DNA from 2 places in the Nocardioides sp. P5_E3 genome. Region 2 is predicted to be linked to the other one. Evidence: predicted binding sites of a transcription regulator. Region 2 holds the regulator's gene; the other holds the start of a gene.
The links. The regulator LexA, encoded in region 2, represses DNA repair genes until DNA is damaged. The targets are predictions, from matches to a motif close to TCGAACANNTGTTCGA.
Positions count from the first base shown of each region.

Region 1 (7,861 bases), on a different contig from region 2:
GCACAGGGGCACGACGTCACGCTCTTCGCGCCGGAGACCTCCTCGACCACGGCTCGGCTGGAAGCCTTCGAGAAGCCGTTGCGCGAGCGCTTCGACGCCCACGAGATGGCCAACGTGGCGCCACACCTGCACCTGGAGATGATGGCCGAGCTGGCGGCACGCGCCGACGACTTCGACGTGATCCACTCCCACCTCGACCTGTTGGCGTTGCCGTTCACGCGGCTCATCACCACCCCCACGGTGCTGACCCTGCACGGGCGCCTCGACCTCGACTTCGTGCGCGAGCTCCTGCCCCGCTACGGATCGGTGCCGCTCGTGTCGATCAGCGACGACCAGCGGCGTGCGGTGGCGGACCTCGACCTGACGTGGGCGGCCACCGTCCACAACGGCCTCGACCTGGACCACTACCGGGACGTGCCCCACGACCCGGACGGCTACCTCGGCTTCGTGGGCCGGATCGCGCACGAGAAGGGACCGCTGACGGCGATCGAGGTATCGCGGCGCACCGGGGTGCCCCTTCGGCTGGCGGCCAAGGTCGACCCGACCGACGTCGCCTACTACCAGGAGGAGGTGGCCCCCCAGATGGGTTCCCACGTCCGCTTCGTCGGCGAGATCACGGAGGACGAGAAGCCGACCTTCTACGCCTGTGCGCGCGCCACCCTCTTCCCGAGCGACTGGCCCGAGCCGTTCGGACTGGTGATGATCGAGTCGCTGGCGGCCGGCACCCCGGTGATCGCGCTTCGCCGCGGCTCCGTGCCCGAGGTGATCGAGGACGGCGTGACGGGCTTCATCTGCGACGACGTGGACGAGATGGTCGACGCCGTCGGCAGGATCGACGAGATCGACCCGGAGGCGTGCCGCCGCGGCGCCGCACGGTTCAGCGCCGAGCGGATGTGCGAGGGGTACGTCGACGTCTACCGCTCCCTGCTCTCGAGCTCCGCGGGAACCCCGCTCCCGACGCCGCGGCAGGCGCTGGACCAGGAGCTGGGGCAGCAGGTGTCCCCGGGCGCCGGAGCGAGCTGAGGAGCCAGGAGCTGCCCCCACGTCGGTGCGTCACAGCACCGAGAAGCCCGGCGGAAGTCCCTCCCGGCCCGTGGCGGCGCGCAGGAGCGCCGTGGCACGACCGTCGGTGACGGCGAGCTGCGCGACCAGGTCGAAGGCCTGCATGGCAGGGACCGGGGGCGGCTCGGACACCAGCCCGAGGGCGGCTGCGAGGTCCGCGGTGTGCACGACGAGCTCGAAGGTGCGGGTCGGCAGGTAGTCCGCAAGCCGCATCCCGCCGGCGATCGTGGTGACCACCTCGGTGCCCTCGCACCCAGCGGCCAGGGGGACCACGCGGGCCGCGATCTCCGCGACGGCAGCGGCCGGGTCCCTGCCGAGCGCCTCGCCGGCCGCCCTTCCGCGGTCCGCGACGTCCGGGCCCGCGGCGGCGGCCCGGGTCGCGCGGTAGTAGTCCGCCGTCGACCCGACCTCGACGACCTCCGCCGGACTGGCGAGGTAGGTCTCGACCGTCAGCAGCGCACGGCTGGTGTGGCCGACCAGGCTGCGCACGTCCCACTCGCCCAGGCCGGGCTCCGTCCACCGGCCGTCCACCAGGGCGGCGGTGGCGACGAACCACTCCGCGGCATCGGCGAACGCCCGGCAGGAGGTCGTCCACGAGAAGTCCATCTCGGGAGCGTAGGGCGCGGCACCACTGCACGTCTTCACCGCCCGTTCGGGTGACTCCCCGTTTCCCGTCAGCACGTCTTCCTCAGATCTCGCCCCGGCGTGCCGATCACCTGCACGTGACCACCGCACCGCTCGTGGACCCGGCGGACCTGCTGGCCGCCGCCGAGTCCGTCGAACCCCTGCCCCACACCGTCGCGCGACTGGCCACACTGGTTGCGGACCCGAACGCCGACATCCGCGAGATCAGCGAGATCGTGTCCCTCGACGTCTCACTGACTGCGGACGTGCTGCGCCTGGCCAACTCGGCCGCACTCGGCCACCGCGCCAACATCACGTCGGTGCGTGACGCCGCGGTGCGGCTCGGTACCAGCACACTGCTGTCGCTGACCCTGGCTTCGCGTGTCGGCGGCAGGATGCTGCAGGCGCTGCCGGCGTACGGCCTCCAGCCGGGCGCGCTCTGGGAGCGCTCGGTGGCCGCGTCGATCGCGGCCGAGGTGATCCGCTCCCGCGCCCGTGTTCCGGTCCCGGCGGAGGCAGGGACCGCCGCGCTGCTGCACGACTTCGGCAAGATCGTGCTGGCCCGGCACTTCGGGAAGCAGATCCTGGAGACGCTCGCCCTGGCCGCCGCCACCGACGGCGTGGACCTGCTCGACACCGAGCGGGTGGTCTTCGGGCTCACCCACGCCGACATCGGCGGCGCGGTGGCCGAGGCGTGGGGGCTACCGCTGACCATCGTCGACGGCATCCGGGACCACCACGAGGCGCACGAGGACCTGTCAGCGGTGAGTGCGGCAGTGGCGCTGGCATGCGCGATGTCGTTCGAGATCACCACCCGCGACGCGGACCCGGAGGAGCACGAGAGCCGGGTGGCCCGACGCCGTGAGGTCATGCCCCTCATGAAGGTCCTGCACCTCGACGACGACGACTACCGCGCGATCGTGGCGAGGTCGAGCGAGCGGTTCGACGAGGTGGCCGACCGCTACGGAGGATGAGCCCGCCGGCACCGTGCCCGCGAGACGCATCGACGCCGATCCCCGAAGTCGAGTACGTCCGGGTGCGCGCGGGTGTGCGTCGTGTCCTGACAGGGAACGTGAGGTCGGACCCTGGGGAGGAACTCATGCGCTGGCTCGTGCGAGCGGGGGTGGGCGGTGACACGAGCACTGCTCGTCACGGCCGGGTGCGCTGTGTGGCCGGCGACGTCCGGACGCCGGCGGCCGACTGCAGCTCGGACATCTGCGGGTCGAGGCCACCGGAGTCCATTCGGTGAGGCGTGGGAGGCGCCGACGACCGCGCCACCGGGTCATCGGAAGCGCTGACCGTCCCTGCTCGATCCGGACCTCGGCTGGACCGTGGTGGCGCCAATGCGGCGACAACTGGCCGGATGGGCGCTGGTCCGCGCCGGCGGCAGAGCGGCACGCTGATCACGGTACAGCTCGGAGGTGAGCACTCGAGCCGAGCCGTCGGCGAGCGGTCCGATAAGAGTCACGGGAGGCATTCATGAGTGTCGGATTCATCGGGCTCGGGCACATGGGCCTACCCATGGCGCTCAACATGCTTCGTGCGGGTACGACCCTGATGGTCTGGAACCGGTCTCGCGACAAGGCAGAACTCATGGCCGAGGCCGGCGCCACGGTCGCTCGCAGTCCGGCTCACGTGTTCCGCGACTCGACGACCGTGTTCCTCATGCTGGCGAACGGCGCGGTCATCGACGAGGTGCTCGAGCGTGGCACCCCCCGCTTCGACCAGATGGTGGCCGGACGGACGCTCGTCCACATGGGCACGACGGCGGCGGCGTACTCGGAGCGACTCTCCTGGGACATCACGTCGGCAGGCGGCCGCTATGTCGAGGCACCGGTGTCGGGGTCGCGTCGCCCCGCGGAGGCAGGTCAGCTGGTGGGCATGGTGGCCGGCTCGACCGCAGCCGTGGATGCGGTCGTTCCCCTGCTCGCACCGCTGTGCTCAACCACAGTCACGTGCGGTGAGGTCCCGAACGCCACGCGAATGAAGCTGGCAGTCAACCTCTTCCTCCTCACCCAGGTCGCGGGCCTGGCGGAGGCGTTTCACTTCGCCGAGAACAACGGCTTGGACGTCGAGGCCTTTCGTTCGGTGCTGGACTCCGGGCCGATGGCCAGCGGCGTCTCTCGGATCAAGCTGGAGAAGTTGGTGCTGGGCGACTTCGAGGTGCAGGCGTCGATCAGTGACGTGCACTACAACAGTCGTCTCGTCGCGGAGGCAGCGCGTCGGGTCGGCGTGTCCTCGCCCGTCCTCGACACCTGTCGCGACCTGTTCGCGGAGGCCGAGCAGCTGGGGCACGGTCATGCAGACATGGTTGCGGTGCTGCGAGCGATAGAGGCGCGCACCGAAGCCGGGAGACCGAGACCTGGGTGACCGCGGGTCAACTCAGGTGACCAGAGCGCGGATCGTCGGGCCGCATCGATGGTGCCAAGGTGGCGAGGCGGGCCTCGGGCGGATAGGACCTGCTCGGTGTCGCCGCCTATCTGCGTGGGTGGAAGCGGTAGTCGCCGTTGGCCAGTCGCTCGAGGCGCCATCGTGCTTCGTGGGCCCGATGGTGGTGGTGGCTGCAGAAGAGGACGCCGTCGGCGAGGTCGGTCCGGCCGCCGGTGTGCCACGGGTCGAGGTGGTGGGCCTCGCACCAGGTGCCGGGGACGTCGCAGCCCTCACCGCGACAGGTGCGGTCGCGGACGAGGAGGGCCTTTCGTTGGGCTGGTGTGTAGAGGCGGCGGGTGCGGCCGAGGTCGAGGGGGAGGCTGTCGCCGCCGAGGACGGCGGGGAGGATCTTCGCGGTGCACGCCAGCCGCCTGGCCTGGGCGGCGGTGATCTGGTCGCCGGTGAGGTCGTCGCCCGGGACGAGGCCGGCGCCGATGAGGTCGGCGGTGGCGAGGTCGGCCTTGAGTGCGTCGAAGTCGATGGTGACCACGAGGGTGGTGGCGTCGCCGCCGTGGATCGGGAGCCGGGTGGGGTCGAGGGTCTCGAGGAGCTGGACGAACGCCTGGCCCATCCGCTTCGGGTACGCCAGCCGGGCCACCGGGTCACCAGCAGGCTCGGCGCCCCGGTCACCAGCAACCCGCGGGTTGGTGAACGCTTCGAGGTAGGTCGCGAACCGGGTGGCGGCGGCGTCCGGGACCCGGCCCGAGATGCGGGTGGTGCCGTCGCCGAGGCGCCGCATCGTCAGCCGGGTGTGCTGCTCGGCGTGGGTTTCGAGGTCGGCCAGGCGGGCGGCTTCGGTGGCCTCGGCGATCTCGGGTGCGACGACGTCGAGGATCCGGCGTCCGATCCGGCCGAGCTCCTTCGGACCGAACTCCCCGGCCCGGTCGACGAGGTGCGCCTCGGCCAACGCCACCGTCCCCGCATCCACGCCGGCGGGCAGCAAGCCGAGCGCGCGGTCGATCACCCGCGCCTGGGCCAGCGACGCCGCGCCCTCCCGCATCGCCGCGGCGAGGACCGGTCGGTCGCGGTCCAGCGCGCCGGCGAGCCGCAGGTCGGCTCGCGCGTCGGCGTACGACGTCCGGGTGTGCTGCGCCAACCAGCCCGCCGCATCCCTCGCCGCCGTGTCCGCGGCGAGGTCACCGGCACCAGCCAGGATCCGCAACCGCAGCTCCACCAGCTGGGCTTCCGCCGCCGCCAGCTCACGCAGCGCCGCCGCCTTCTCGTCGACCGTCATGAACGTCGGGTTCGCGCCGGCCACGGCCTTGAGCGACGCCCGGACGTCGCAGGCCGCAGCGATGATCGGGTGACGGATCACGGGCGGCCTCCTTCGACGACGGGTTCCACACCGCACACACGTGCGGCAGGTCAACGGGTCGTCACCAGGACGCCAACTGGGCCGAGGCCCTCGTAGCACACCTCATCCGGGTTCAGCACGATCTTACTCAGGTTCTGCGGTATTCGCAAGGGTGTTCGATGAGTAGATCGATGCCCGCCGATGTCCTTGCCTCCGGGCGTGACCTCCTTCCACCTGCGCCCGTTGTGTGACAGCGCGATCGTCCGCCTGCCTGTGCGCGCGAGGACCCAGCCACCCGAGGAACCGATGCCGCCGGCCCGGAATGGGCTACGCCGGAGGCGCAGCCCATGGCCGCCCATGCCCTGCTCGTACACGGTTCAGCATCTCCTTGCGGCTGGGTGCGCAAGCGTTACCGGCGAATCACGGCCGGCGGTCTACAGGATCGCGGCGGGCTTTGCGGCCTCGGCGACCGGGGCCGAGGGGGAGACCGCGGTCGGGACGATGACAACCCTCACGTCGTCGGCCGCAAACCCTTGGCGCACTGCCGCGGCCCGCAGTCTCGCGACCTTCCGTTCCGCGGCGGCCTCAGCCTTTCCGTCGTCAGGATCCTCTTCCGCCTTTGCCAACGCGCGGATCGCGCCCGTTGTGAGGTTCTGCCGGGTGGCCACCATGGCGTACCACATCAGAAGGATGGCTGCGGCGGAGCCGGAGACGACGGAGGCCCACCAGGGCCAGAATTCCACCTCGACGAGCTGGTAGAGGATGACGCCGAGCTGCCCGCTCGTCGCCGTCAACGTCAGAGCGCCTGCGACCAGCAACCCGCGCGGCGTGACGTACAGACCAGCTGGTACCTCGGCCCACTGGGAGCCGTCCGCGTCTCCAGTAGCCACCTCTGGCCGCTTGAGGCCGCGCTTGCGCAGCGACTGCAAGAGCATCGGGCTGATCCCCGCCAGTCCCACCGACAGCGCGGCGGCGATGGCAGCGGTTGTCATGAGCGTCTTCCCCGAGTCGCCGAGCAGGTCGGTGAGGAGGTCCTTCGCGCCGAAGAGCGCGGTGAAAAGCGCGGTGACGACGGTGGCGTTCGCTGCCCAGCTGTCTGCGAACTTCCACGAGGCGTCCAGCCCTGGCAGGGTCATCACGACCTTGTTCGAAGCGGGCGGATCGGTCACGCCTGCTGCGACGCCATCCGGCTTCGGGTTGTCATCATTCCCCGGGGGAATGTCGCTCGACCACGAGCGCCAGACGACGACAAGCAGTCCCGCGACGACCACCCCGACGATCGCGTAGATGGCGAGGATCGCTGCCCAGTTCGGATCAGAGCTCGCGGGCGGGGTGGCGTGCATCGTGAACGTCTCGTCGTTCGCGTCGGTGTTGACGATGAAGTCTGTGCCCTTTTCCCTGTCCGGGTCACACGCGGCAGCGAACTTGACCGTCACTTTCGTGTGCCGGTACGCGTCGATCTCGAGCCTCTTGGCCTCGGTCGGGCTGACGATCTTGCAGTCGTCGTCCCTGACCGCACCCAGGGTCACCCAGACATCGATCCCGTCCGCGGTCGGGTTCTCAATGGTGACGTCCGCGGTAGCTGTGCCGTCATCAGCAATCGTCAGGCTCACGTCCGTCGAACTGCTGACCAAGACCGGCCCGTCGGGCACCGCAGTAGCTGAAGCGGCCCCTGCGGCTGCTGGCTGCAGCCCGAGAATGACGCCGGCCGCGGCCGCTGCGGCAAGGACTCGAATGTGCATGGGATCCCCTCGTCCCCTACAGGTAAAGGGCAGGTTGGCAGCACTTCCCGCGGCTCGGCATCACCCGTAGTGGGTAGCACCGTTATCTGAACGGGCCCTTGTCGTTTGCGCTGGAGCAGGCACCTGCCCAGGCCACGCCTGCCCAGGCACTGAAAGTGCGACCCCGGCTGCGGAGGTCATGGCTAGAACGGCGCCTTGATCCCGACCGCACCCCGGACGAGCGGCAGGGAGGTGCGTCAGCTTGGCGAGCCGGTGCTGCGACATCGGCCGGGGCGAGGCGGGACGGGCTGAGGTCCCAAGCCGCCGGGAGCGTGGGGGAGTGCGGACCTTCGTCGCAGTGCCCCTCATCCTTTGGTCCCTCTTTCGGGCCGGTCCAGCAGGAGGCCGCGCCAGGGTCGTCGGGCGTTCACGGTGGGACCCCCTCCGGGACACGTGGCTGCACTCAGATGCGTGGCGGACGGCGTACTCCGTCCCCCGCGCCTGCGCGCGGGCCGCCCGTGAAAGGGAATGATGAAGCAGACCGTGGCCACCCCAGGCCGACCACGACGCCTCGCGCCGCTCCTGGTGTCGACCGGCGTCGCGTCGGTGCTCCTTGCGAGCACCACCACCCTGATCGCCGACGACCCGGCTGCCGCCGCGGTGTCGACCGATCCGCTGATCAGCACCACCGACACGACCTGGCGCTACCTCGACGACAACACGGAGCCGC
Region 1 is NZ_JBFUMR010000019.1:62,079-69,939, forward strand. Features, by position in the region: gene ACXJKB_RS13515 (glycosyltransferase family 4 protein) at 1-1,023, shown strand, start outside; gene ACXJKB_RS13520 (maleylpyruvate isomerase N-terminal domain-containing protein) at 1,054-1,668, opposite strand; gene ACXJKB_RS13525 (HDOD domain-containing protein) at 1,785-2,660, shown strand; gene ACXJKB_RS13530 (NAD(P)-dependent oxidoreductase) at 3,166-4,056, shown strand; gene ACXJKB_RS13535 (DUF222 domain-containing protein) at 4,163-5,431, opposite strand; gene ACXJKB_RS13540 (hypothetical protein) at 5,845-7,152, opposite strand; gene ACXJKB_RS13545 (fibronectin type III domain-containing protein) at 7,663-7,861, shown strand, end outside.
Region 1: ACXJKB_RS13535 (DUF222 domain-containing protein) is a predicted target of LexA. The motif match lies at 5,575-5,590, and genes of this name have one in related genera.

Region 2 (7,861 bases):
GAGCTTCTGGCCGGCCGCGAGGCCGGCGGACTCGAGGGCGTTGAGCCGCTCGATCTCGCTCATCATGGAGCGGACGTCGCCGTCGGTGGCGATCTCGCTGGCGATCCCCCACAGGGTGTCGCCCGGCGCGACCTGGACGATCTCGGTCGGGGCCGGCTGGCCGGCCTCGCCGGTGCCGACCGCGCCGCCGGCGAGCATGAACGCCACGCCGAGGACGAGGAACAGCGACGTCAGGAAGACCGCCAGCCGGCCGCGACGGGTCAGACGAACCGTCGAGCGGGCACGCGGGATGGCGGTGAAAGCAGGTGCAAGGCTGAGGGTGCTCATGGTGGCCTCCTGGGGAAGATCAGCCGGTCGTGTTCTGTCGAGCGAATGTCTAGTCGGACCCACCGACAGTGGCTGTGACCACCGGGTGTCGATCAGACGTTCGATCGAACGTGTGTACGACGTTAGAGCACGTGTTCGAACAGTTCAAGCACCTTGTCGAACAAATGTTCGGCGTGTTCGAACGGACCTCAGCGGCGCCTCATCGCCCGCCGACCCTGGGCCGCGAAGAGCCCGGCCGCGTGCTGCATCAGCCCGGGCGCGAGCGCCGAGCCGCGGACGACTCCCCCGCGCCAGCCCGGCACGGCCCGCACGACGCGTCGGGATCCGATCAGCGCGACAGCCGCAGCAGCGACGTCGGAGACGTCGAGGATCGGGCCACCCGAGTGGACCAGCTGCGACCCGAGGCCCGCCGGGTCCTGGGCGGCGAGCATCGCCGTGTCGACCCCGTCGGGGCACAGGGCGTGGACCCCCACCCCGCGCGGCGCCTCGGCGTTGACGGAGGTGGAGAGGGAGACGACGGCGGCCTTCGTGGCGGCGTACATGCTGTAGCCCGGAACCGGCCCGAGGCCGGCGAGCGAGGCGATGTTGACGACGTCGCCGCCTGCCGAGCCGAACGCCGCGAGCGCCGCGCGGGTGCCCCACGTCGTACCGAGCAGGTTGACCTCGACGAGCCGGCGCACCTGTTCCTCCGACAGATCGACGAGGGAGCCGTCGTCACCGACCCCCGCGTTGTTGAACCACGCGGTCAGCACGCCGTGTCGCGCGGCCTCCTCCGCCACGAGGCGGTGGGCGTCAGGATCGCGTACGTCCTGGGCGAGGCCGGCGACGGCGCCGATCTCCGCCGCCGTCGCGGCCGCCGCCCAGCCGTCGACGTCGCCGATGACGACGTGGTGCCCGCGAGCGACCAGGAGCTCCGCGATCCCGCGCCCGATCCCACGGGCTCCACCCGTCACGACGCAGGAGGACGGCGGGCCGGTCAGCTGGCTGGTCGACATGCCCGGACACTAGCGACACGCGGCTTCGAACAGGTGTTTGATCCTGCGGCGTTCCGAGGTCTACGGTGGGCGCACCTGATCCTCCCTGTCCAGCCGCGGACGGAGGGGTCGACGCTAGTGGAGGACGCATGGCCAAGCAGGACGACAAGAACGTCATCGAGATGCCCGACGGCCCCCCGGACGCCACCGGTCTGACCCCGCGCCAGCAGCGGGTGCTCGCCACGATCAAGGACTCGATCGAGACCAAGGGCTACCCGCCCTCGATGCGTGAGATCGGCCAGGCCGTCGGCCTCACCTCGTCGTCCAGCGTCGCCCACCAGCTCCGCGTGCTCGAGGGCAAGGGCTTCCTCAAGCGCGACCCCAACCGCCCGCGCGCCCTCGAGGTGTTCCTGCCCGAGGTGATGGCTGCGCGGCGCAGCATGTCGAGCTCGGAGGAGCCGTCGTACGACGAGACCGGCATCGGCGACGCCAACCCCGTCGCCACCAACGTCCCGGTCGTCGGCCGCATCGCCGCCGGTGGCCCGATCCTCGCCGAGGAGCAGGTCACCGACGTGTTCCCGCTGCCCAAGCAGCTCGTCGGCGAGGGCACCCTCTTCCTCCTCGAGGTCTCCGGTGACTCGATGGTCGACGCGGCGATCTGCAACGGCGACTACGTCGTCATCCGTCAGGAGCAGACCGCCACCAACGGCCAGATCGTCGCGGCGATGATCGAGGGCGAGGCGACCGTCAAGACGTTCCAGCGCAAGGACGGCCACGTGTGGCTGCTCCCCCACAACGACGCCTACGACCCGATCCCGGGCGACAACGCGACGATCCTCGGTGTCGTGACGGCGGTGCTCCGCAGCCTCTGATCGACCGGCGAGGGACACCCCGACCAGCGAGGGTGCACGATGGCGGCATGAGCAACGTGGAGCAGTCCTATGACTACGTCATCGTCGGTGCGGGGGTCGCTGCGGCGAGCGCCGTGAAGGGCATCCGTTCGCAGGACGGGGCCGGGCGCATCGCGGTCCTGGGCTCCGAGCCCGACAAGCCGGTCTACCGGCCCGTCCTGACCAAGGACCTCTGGCTCAAGGACGACGAGACCCTCGAGGGATCCTCCCTCGCCGGCGACCTCGACGAGGACGACGCTGTCGACCTGGTCACCGACACCACGGTGACCGGGATCGACCCCGGCGCCCACGTCGTACGCCTCGCCGACGGCAGCAGCGTCGGCTACGGCAAGCTGCTGCTCGCCACCGGCGCCGAGCCCCGCGTGCTCTCCGTCGACCCCGGCCCGCGGGTCATCTACTACCGCACCGCCGCCGACTACCAGCGGCTGCGCGCCGTCGCGACCGAGGGCAGCCACGTCGCGGTCATCGGCGGTGGCTACATCGGCTCGGAGATCACCTCCGCCCTCGTGCAGAACGGTGTCCAGGTCACCCTCGTGCTGGACCTCGAGGACGTGCAGGAGCAGATGTTCCCCCGCGCCCTCGCCGCCACCCTGACCAAGGCCTTTGCCGACCGCGGCGTGACCGTCGTGCACGGCTCGGTCGAGGGTGGCGAGGAGGACGACGGCGGCGTCCGGATCCGCCTCGGCGACGGCACCTCCATCACCGCCGACGCAGCCGTCATCGGCGTCGGCGTCCTCCCGCGCACCGGGCTCGCCGAGGCCGCCGGCCTCGAGGTCGACAACGGCGTCGTCGTGGACGAGCACCTGCGCACGAGCGACGCGGACGTGTACGCCGCGGGCGACGTCGCGTCCTACCCCGACGCCCTCCTCGGGCGCCGTCGCGTCGAGCACGTCGACCACGCCGAGAAGTCGGGCGAGCACGCCGGCAAGGTGATGGCCGGCGCCGACGAGACGTACGACTACACGCCCTTCTTCTGGTCCGACATCCTCGACTACGGCTACGAGGCGGTCGGCGAGACCAGCAGCCGGCTCGACATGGTGGAGGACTGGAAGGACGGCGAGGTCGGCACCGGCGTCGTCTACTACCTGAAGTCGGGGCAGGTCCGCGGCGTGCTGCTGTGGAACGTGTGGGACAGCGTCGACAAGGCACGCGCGCTGATCGAGGAGACCACCGAGACCCCCGTGCCCGACCCGGAGTCGTTGCGGGGGCGCATCCCGTTCGGGTGAGTGGGAGGGCGCGGTCCGTGTAGCCTCGCGGCGATGTCTGCCGCCGGCCCCGACGCTCCCTCACCGGAGCTCTTCCGCACCCGTCCGGGCAACCGGCGCCGGCTGACCCCGGACGCACAGGCCGAGGTGGACCGTCTGGCCGCTGCAGGCGAGGCGTCCGCGTGGCTCAGCCCGTTGGCGTACAACCTCACCATCAGCCACAGCCACCGGTTCGTCTGGTACCGCGTGGCCAAGGTCGCGACGCGCACCATCCGCCACCACTGCGAGACGCACGGCGTGAGCATGGACGTCGACCACGCGATGCGGGTCCGCTACCCCGTGGCCAGCTTCGCCGACTACTTCACCTTCGCCTTCGTGCGCGACCCGCTGGACCGCTTCGTCTCCGCGTGGCACGACAAGGTCGTCGACAACAACTACTACGACTTCGACCCCGCAACCCACGAGCGGATGCAGGTGGTCGAGGAGTTCGCCCGCTGGACCGCCGTGCAGGACCTGTCCGCCGTGCCGGGCACCGACCAGCACCTGACCCTGCAGAGCCGGATGATCGACCTCAACCGGGTCGACTTCGTCGGCCGGCTGGAGACGTTCGACCGCGACTTCGCCGAGGTGTGCGAGCGCATCGGCGCGCCCGCCGTGCCGTCGGCGCCGAAGAACCAGACCGCCCCCGGCGGCCGCGACCGGCAGGCCTCCGACGAGCTCCGGGCGCTGGTGGCCACGATGTACCGACGCGACTACCAGGTCTTCGGCTACGAGCCGCTGGCCTGAGTCGGCTGGCTAGGACTGCCCCAACCGCTTGAGCGCCTGCCGCGCGAGCGCCGGGTCGGTGGTCGACCACATCGGCGGCAGTGACGCCTTGAGGAAGCGGCCGTAGCGCGCGGTCTCGAGGCGCGGGTCGAGCACGGCGACGATGCCGCGGTCGGAGGTCGTGCGGATGAGGCGGCCCGCACCCTGCGCGAGCAGGAGCGCGGCGTGGGTGGCGGCGACCTGCATGAAGCCGTTGCCGCCCGCCTGGTCGGCGGCCTTCTGGCGCGCGGACATCAGCGGGTCGTCGGGCCGCGGGAACGGGATCCGGTCGATGATCACCAGCTGGCAGGTGTCGCCCGGGACGTCGAGGCCCTGCCACAGCGAGAGCGTGCCGAAGAGACAGGTGTGGGGGTCCTCGACGAACTGCTTGGCGAGCTCGGGCAGCTGGGCGTCGCCCTGCGCGAGCGTGGTCAGGTGGGGCAGGCGCGTCCGCACGGCCTCGGCCGCGGTCTCCGCGGCGCGCCGGGACGAGAACAGTCCGAGCGTGCGGCCGTCGAGGGCGTCGACGAGGTCGCAGATCTCGTCGAGCTGCGCAGGGCCGAGGCCGTCGCGGCCGGGCTGCGGGAGGTGGCGGGCGACGTAGAGGATCGACTGCTGGCCGTAGTCGAAGGGCGAGCCGACGTCGATGCCCTTCCACGGCAGCGCGTCGTCGGCATCGGTGGTGGCCACCTGGTGGCCGACCCGCTCGGTGGGCTTGAGGCCGAGCGAGGTGGCGACGGCGCCGAACTCGCCGCCGAGCATCAGCGTCGCGCTGGTGAACACGACGGTCTTGTCGGTGAGCAGCTTGTCGCGCATCGGGCCCCACACCTGCAGGGGCGCGACGTGGAGGCGGGCCGGGAAGCGGTCGCGGGCCTCGCCCAACCACAGCACGTCAGCCTGGGAGCCGGCCGCCATCCGCTCGGCGTTGACGAAGACCTCCTGCACCATGCCCTTGGCCTGGGTGCGGCCGGCGTCGGCCTCTCCCTCGCCCCCGGACTCGCGCGGGAACGCCGACAGGCACCCGCGCGCCGCGTCCCGCACGAGCACGAGGGCGTCGGAGAGCTGGACCGACACCTGGTCGATGCGGCCGGGAGGGGTCGCCTCGATCGCCTCGGCGAGCTGCTGCGCAGCGTCCTCGAGGTCGCCCGCCGGGTCGCCGTCACCGTCGGTCCAGCGCATGGCGCGGCGAGCGGCCCGCTCGATGTCGGACACCCCGAGCTCGTCGGTCGCCGCCTGGGTGACGCGCGCGGTCAGCTCGTGGGCCTCGTCGATGACGACCGTGTCGTAGTCGGGGATCATCGGCACGTCCTCGATCGCGTCGATCGCGAGGAGGGAGTGGTTGGTGACGATCAGGTGGCTGCGGTGCGCCTTCTCGCGCGCGAGCTCGGCGAAGCACTCCGCCCCGAAGGGGCACTTGCTCGCACCGAGGCACTCGCGGTGGTTGACCGAGACCTGCCGCCACTCACGGTCGGTGTGGCGCGGGGCGTTGTCGCGCTCACCGCTGCCGCCCTGCTCGGTCTCCTCCTCGGCCCACGCCCGCAGCTCGAGGACCTTCTCGGCCATCGCCCCGAGAGGAACGTCGACGAGCGTGCCCTGGTCGTCGGGGACGCCGGCGCGGACCCGGTGGAGGCAGGCGTAGTTGGAGCGGCCCTTGAGGACGGCGTACGACGTGTCGAGGCCGGGCACGTCCTTGACCGCCTCGACCAGCCTGGGGAGGTCACGCTCGACGAGCTGGTGCTGCAGGGCGAGGGTCGCGGTGGCGACCACGACGCGCTTGTCGTGGAGCATCGCCGGGACGAGGTAGCCCAGCGACTTGCCGGTGCCGGTGCCGGCCTGCACGAGGAGGTGGCGGCCCTCCTGCATCGCCTCGGCGACCTCGGTCGCCATCTCCACCTGGCCGTCGCGCTGCTGCCCGCCGAGGGCGGCGACCGCCGTGCTCAGAACCTCGCTGACGGGCGCGGGGGCAGTGGCGGTCTCGGGCACCAGAGCACCCTACGTGGCGGCGCCGACGCTCCGTCGTACGCCGTCCACAGAGGCCGTCAGAAGTCGGTCAGTAGTTCTTCTTGCGGCCGATCTGGCGCTCGATGCGCCGCTCGGGCTGGCCGAGCACGCGGGCAAGGATCTTGACCCGGTAGCGGTAGGCGACCACGCCCAGGACGACGATCAGCAGGATCCACAACATGCGCCGATCCTACGCGGCACCGACAACGTCGACCTGCACGCGAAGTCCGACACCTGGAGGGGGTTGCAACCCCCTCCACGCGACGAAGTCCCCGCACGAGCGGGGACTTCGACACGGACAGACGGACAGACGGGTCAGACGACCGCGCCGGAGTCCTCGGGCGTCCGCTCGACCTTCTCCTTCTTCACCCGGCTCATCGGCCACTTCTGGTGGAAGTAGGTGAGGAGCGGGGTGGCGACCACGACCGAGGAGAACGTGCCGACCACGAGGCCGACGAGCAGCGCGATCGCGAAGTCCTGGAGCGAGTCGCCGCCGAGGACGACGAGCGCGGCCAGGATGAACATCGACCCGAGGCCGGTGTTGACCGTGCGCGGGATGGTCTCGACGGCGGCCCGGTTGGAGATCTCCATGAAGTCGTCGTCGGGCTTCGAGCCCCACCAGCGTTCGCGGATGCGGTCGAAGACGACGACGGTGTCGTTGACCGACAGACCGACGATCGTCATCGCCGCTGCCAGGAAGATGCCGTCGATCGGCTTATGCAGCCACGCGAAGAGACCGACGACCAGGATCACGTCGTGCGCCATCGCCAGCACGGCGGCGACACCGAAGGTCCACTTGAAGCGGATGGCGAGGTAGAGCAGCTGGGCCAGGAACGCGACACCGAAGGCGATGAGCGCGTTGTTGCGCAGCTGGTCACCGAGCGAGGCGCCGATCGTCTGGTCGTCGACCTTGTCGACCGTGCCACCGACGGCGGCGAGCTCCTGCTCGATCCGCTGCTCCTCGTCGTTGGAGATCTCGCCGGTGCGGACGGTGAAGTCGGCGGTGTCGGCGGTCTGCACCACGGCCTCGGGGAAGCCGGCGGCGGCGACGGCCTCGCGCGCCTGGTCGACCGTGATGTCCTTGCTGAGCGAGTAGTCGAGCTGGCGGCCACCGGTGAACTCGACGCCGAGCTGGAGGCCCTGGGTGGCGATGCCGGCGATGGCGACGACGAGCGCCGCGGCAGAGATGCCCAGCCACGTCTTGCGACGCTTCATCAGCTGGGGGTCCTTGCGGTCCAGCCAGAGGCGCACCTTGCCGTGGTGGCTGAGGCCGCTGATGGCGGGATGGTTGGCGACCGGCTTGTTGGACACGGCGAGGTCGCACAGCACACGGGCGACGATCAGCGCCGAGACCATCGAGGCGATGACACCGATCGACAGCGTGACACCGAAGCCCTTGATCGGCCCGGAGCCGAGGAAGAACAGCAGGCCGGCGGCCAGCAGGGTGGTGACGTTGGAGTCGATGATCGCGCTCCACGCCTTGTTGAAGCCGACCGAGAGGGCGCGTCTGAGTCCCGCAGACGGGTAGGCGACGTACTCCTCCCTCGCTCTCTCGAAGACGAGCACGTTCGCGTCGATCGCCATGCCGATGGCGAGCACGAATCCCGCGAGTCCGGGCAGCGTCAGCGTCGAGCCCAGC
Region 2 is NZ_JBFUMR010000017.1:25,667-33,527, forward strand. Features, by position in the region: gene ACXJKB_RS12385 (LysM peptidoglycan-binding domain-containing protein) at 1-327, opposite strand, end outside; gene ACXJKB_RS12390 (SDR family NAD(P)-dependent oxidoreductase) at 516-1,322, opposite strand; gene lexA (transcriptional repressor LexA) at 1,451-2,173, shown strand; gene ACXJKB_RS12400 (NAD(P)/FAD-dependent oxidoreductase) at 2,221-3,438, shown strand; gene ACXJKB_RS12405 (sulfotransferase family 2 domain-containing protein) at 3,472-4,203, shown strand; gene ACXJKB_RS12410 (ATP-dependent DNA helicase) at 4,213-6,207, opposite strand; gene ACXJKB_RS12415 (hypothetical protein) at 6,272-6,403, opposite strand; gene secD (protein translocase subunit SecD) at 6,538-7,861, opposite strand, start outside.